One region of the Streptomyces sp. NPDC088706 genome, then DNA from elsewhere that is predicted to be linked to it. Evidence: riboswitches for the same ligand, from Rfam matches in the RefSeq annotation. Region 1 holds a riboswitch; the other holds the start of a gene.

Region 1 (2,385 bases):
AACGGTGGTCTTACGGTGTGAGACGGAGGTACGTCACTTCCGTGGCGTCTGCGTGCGGTGAGAAGGCCCGGCTTCTTCCGGGATATCACTTCTGGCGCTTGTAGAACGGCAGCGCGACGACCTCGTACGGCTCGTGCGTGCCCCGGATGTCCACGCCCACACCCTCGGTGCCCGGCGCGGCGAAGGCCGCGTCCACGTACGCCATGGCGATCGGCTTGCCCAGGGTGGGGGAGGGGGCGCCGGAGGTGACCTCACCGATCACCTTGTCGGCGGGCCCGCCGACGGCGACAACGGGGAAACCGGCGCGCGGGACCCGGCGGCCCTCGGCGATCAGGCCGACCAGCTTGCGCGGCGGGGCGGTCTCGGCCCGCTCGGCGGCGGCGATGAGGGCCTCGCGCCCCACGAAGTCGCCCCCCTTCTCGAACTTCACGACCCGGCCCAGGCCCGCGTCGAACGGGGTCAGCGCGGTCGTCAGCTCGTGCCCGTACAGCGGCATGCCCGCCTCCAGGCGCAGCGTGTCCCGGCAGGACAGGCCGCAGGGGATCAGCCCGTGCGCCTCGCCGGCCTCGCTCAGCGCCCGCCACAGCTGCTCGGCGTGCTCGGGGGCGACGAACAGCTCGAAGCCGTCCTCGCCGGTGTAGCCGGTGCGGGCGATGAGCGCCGGCACCCCGGCGACCGTGCCCGGCAGGCCCGCGTAGTACTTCAGCCCGTCCAGGTCGGCGTCGGTGACGGCCTTCATGATGGCGGGGGACTCCGGGCCCTGGACCGCGAGCAGCGCGTACGCGTCCCGGTCGTCGCGCACCTCGGCGTCGAAGCCCCCGGCCCGCTCGGTCAGCGAGTCCAGCACGATCTGGGCGTTGCCCGCGTTGGCGACCACCATGTATTCCGTCTCGCCCAGGCGGTAGACGATCAGGTCGTCCACGATCCCGCCGTCCTCCTGGACGATCATCGTGTAGCGGGCCCGGCCGTTGCCGACGGTGGCGATGTTGCCGACCAGCGCGTAGCTCAGGAAGGCCGCGGCCTCGGGGCCGGTGACGGTGATCTCGCCCATGTGCGACAGGTCGAAGAGACCGGCCCGGGTGCGTACGGCGTTGTGCTCGTCGCGCTCACTGCCGTACCGCAGGGGCATGTCCCAGCCCGCGAAGTCGGTCATGGTGGCGCCGAGCGAGCGGTGCGTCGCGTCGAGGGCGGTGAGACGGGGGGCAGTGCTCATGGATACGGCTCCAGGGCATGACGACGTCAGGACGGAAATCCTCCCCATCTGTCATCGGAACCTGAGAGGTTCGCCGATAGCCCCTGGCGGGGTATGCCCCTGGAGAGGGGCGCCCCTGGTCACAGGGCTCGGCTTGCACCTTGGGTGGAGCCGCGGGGCGGCTCGCTTTTCAGATCTGCCTCATCCACGCGGTACGGGGCCTGAGAGATTCAAGGGAGGATCTTGCTCCTTCGGCGCCCGGCTCACACTGTGGCCGGAACTCTCCCGCGCGGATTCGAACGGCCGGTATGCAGTTGGCGGGGTCATCATCGCACGGCTTGCGGCAGAGTGGGGAGGCCGGTCGGCAACGCTTGTGGAGACGGCGAGGGCGGTTGTGTCGCCTTGCCATTTCTTTACACTTCAGGGGCAGGCGTGGGCGGCCCGACAGCAGGGGGATGCGCGATGACGGCACAGCGGTCGGTACCGACCGCGGGGTTCGCGCCCGGCGCGATGCCCGCACAGCCCGCGCTGCCCGTACGGGAGCTGCCGGACCCCCGTCCACCGGTGGTACGCGATCTGCGCGGGCGCACCGGGTCCGTCCCGTACGGCCTGGACTTCCCCACGGGTGACATCGCGGTCGTCTCCGGGCTGCCCGGCGGCGGCAAGTCCACCCTGATCCGGCAGGCCGTGCGCGGCCACGCCGTCGACTCCCAGGACACCCGCGACCGCTGGGCCGCCACCCTGCCCCGTTTCGTCCCCTACGCCCTCTACCGCCCCCTGGTCCGCGCCGCCCACTACCTGGGGCTCCGGGCCGTCCTGCGCTCCGGCGCGTCCGTCGTCGTGCACGACTGCGGTACGCAGACCTGGGTACGCCGCTGGCTCGCCCGGTACGCCGCGCGGCGGGGCCGCACCCTGCACCTGCTCCTGCTCGACGTCGACCCCGAGACGGCCCGCCAGGGGCAGCGCGAGCGCGGCCGGGGCGTCTCCGGGTACGCCTTCGCCCGGCACCGGAACGCGGTGGCCCGGCTGATCCGGGACACCGAACAGGGCGCGCTGCCGCCGGGCTGCGCCTCGGCGGTGCTGCTGGACCGCGAGGCCGCGAGCGCGCTGAGCCGGATCTCCTTCACGGACGGCTGCCCGGACGGCTGCTCCGGTTAGGGTTCTGGCCGGAGTAACGACGGCTGAGAGAGGCA
Region 2 (2,385 bases), on a different contig from region 1:
GAGGATCGTGGCGTAGCGGTGGGTGCGCCGGGCGATCGTGCGCAGCCCGTCGGGGCCGTGGTAGACGGCGTACATGCCGGCCATGACGGCGAGCAGCACCTGCGCCGTACAGATGTTGCTGGTGGCCTTCTCGCGGCGGATGTGCTGCTCGCGGGTCTGCAGGGCCAGGCGGTAGGCCTTGTTGCCGTCGGCGTCGACGGAGACGCCGACGAGGCGGCCGGGCAGGGAGCGGGCGAACTTCTCGCGGACGGCCATGAAGCCGGCGTGCGGGCCGCCGAAGCCCATCGGGACGCCGAAGCGCTGGGTGGTGCCCACCGCGATGTCCGCGCCGAGGGCTCCGGGCGAGGTGAGCAGGGTGAGGGCGAGCAGGTCGGCGGCGACGGTGACGATCGCCCCGAGCTCGTGGGCCTGCTCGATCACGGGCCCGATGGCGCGCACGGCACCGGAGGCGCCCGGGTACTGGAGCAGGACGCCGAAGACGCCGCGCTCGGCGATCTCCGTGGGGATGCCGTCGCTGAGGTCGGCGACGACGACCTCGACGCCGGTCGGCTCGGCACGGGTCTGGATCACCGCGACGGTCTGCGGCAGGGTGTCGGCGTCGATCAGGAAGACGCCGTTCTTGACCTTGCCGACGCGCCGGGCGAGCGCCATGGCCTCGGCGGCCGCGGTGCCCTCGTCGAGCAGGGAGGCGCCGGAGGTGGGCAGCCCGGTCAGCTCGGCGACCATCGTCTGGAAGTTCAGCAGGGCCTCCAGGCGGCCCTGGGAGATCTCCGGCTGGTACGGCGTGTAGGCCGTGTACCACGCGGGGTTCTCCATGACATTGCGCAGGATGACGGGCGGCGTGAAGGTGCCGTAGTAGCCGAGGCCGATCATCGGGGCGAGCACCTTGTTGCGGTCGGCCAGCGAGCGGAGCTCTGCCAGCACCTCGGCCTCGGTGCGCGCCGAGGGAAGGTTCAGGGCCTCCGCACTCTTGATCACGTCGGGCACCGCGGCGGCGGTCAGCTCGTCGAGGGAGCCGTAGCCGACCTGGGCGAGCATCTTCGCCTGGGCGCCGGCGTCGGGCCCTATGTGGCGCTGCTCGAACGGAATGCCCTGCTCCAGCTGGGAGAGCGGAGTGCGACGGGGGGTCATGGTGGAGGCCTCCTGGTCTGTCACGACCTGCGAGGGGCACCACGGCGCGGGTGCCCGAACGGCCTCCCCCTCTGTCATGTCAACCTGAGAGCTTCACCGGCCCGCCCGGGGGCGTGCCGACTTTCACCGTCGGTGAGGGTCGAGCCCGTCCCGGCATGCGCCCGCACGAACCCGCCCTGCTTTCCAGAGTGACCTCGTCCGTGCGGTACGGGGGCCTGAGAGATTCCGGGGAGGATTTGCTCCTTCGGCGCCTCCGGATTCCGCACCGGAGGACTCTCCCGCACGGGGTCAGCAGCCAGCTGCCAGCCTACCAGCGGCCGTCCTCGCGGAGCCCTCGAGTGGCCGACGCCACGGATCTGCACTTGTCTGGTGCTGGTGGAGCGACAGGGGACCCCCCTGAGCAGTGGCGACCAGAGGGAGGCACCGTGAAGACGGATATCGATCCGCGCCGCCTGATCGGCCGTAAGGCGTTCGATCGCAGGGGCGCCAAGATCGGAACGGTGGATGAGGTCTATCTCGACGACGCGACGGGGGTCCCCGAGTGGGCGGCCGTCCGCACCGGCCTGTTCAGCAGGGACGCCTTCGTCCCGCTGGAACCCAGCGAATTCGTCGAGGACACCCTGCGGGTCCCCTTCGACCGGGCGTTGATCAAGGGCGCACCGGACTTCGGGGTGGGCCGGCACCTCTCGCCGGAGCAGGAGCTGCAGCTCTACCGCCATTACGGTCTGGACTCCCCGCCGGCGGCGGAGACCGGCCCCGACCGTGACTTCGGCAGGCTGGCCGGCCAGGAGGAGTAGTCGACCGGGTCGCGGACCAGCGGCAGCGGATCGGCCGGGCTGAGCTCCGGGTCGTCGACGCGGAACGTGACGACCCGGCCGACCGGCCCCCCGGGCTCCTCGAACCGGACCGTCACCCGGCCCACCCCGCTCCCCTGCACCCAGCCGTGCCCGTGCACCGTGTGGCGTACGTCGTGCCCGGCGGGCCAGCGCCGGGCGGCGAGCTGCTCCGCGCTGTCCCGTACGGGCTCCTCGTCCGCCGGTCCGCCGCCCGGCCCGGCGTCGTCCGGCACCGGATTCTCCGGTGTGCGCGCCCGCTCCGCCAGCTCCCTGGCGTCCGCGGCCTGCGCGAACAGATCCTCCTGGGTGAAGTCCGCGAGCCCCGTGACGCCCACGCCCAGGAGCCTTACACCACCGGTGGTGTCCACCAGCTCCAGCAGTCTCGCGGCCGCCTCACGGACCACCGTGGGGTCGTCCG

The links. A riboswitch is a leader RNA that binds a small molecule or an ion and turns the genes downstream of it on or off. The one in region 1 is predicted to bind glycine.
Region 2: another riboswitch for glycine. It lies ahead of gcvP (aminomethyl-transferring glycine dehydrogenase); the one in region 1 lies ahead of gcvT (glycine cleavage system aminomethyltransferase GcvT).

The regions. Positions count from the first base shown of each region.
Region 1 covers NZ_JBIVLW010000002.1:759,751-762,135, forward strand. The annotation lists gene gcvT (glycine cleavage system aminomethyltransferase GcvT) at 86-1,213, opposite strand; glycine riboswitch at 1,393-1,490, opposite strand; gene ACIQAK_RS09020 (AAA family ATPase) at 1,655-2,350, shown strand.
Region 2 covers NZ_JBIVLW010000008.1:9,704-12,088, reverse strand. The annotation lists gene gcvP (aminomethyl-transferring glycine dehydrogenase) at 1-1,131, opposite strand, end outside; glycine riboswitch at 1,325-1,422, opposite strand; gene ACIQAK_RS19670 (PRC-barrel domain-containing protein) at 1,557-1,928, shown strand; gene ACIQAK_RS19665 (DNA polymerase IV) at 1,850-2,385, opposite strand, start outside.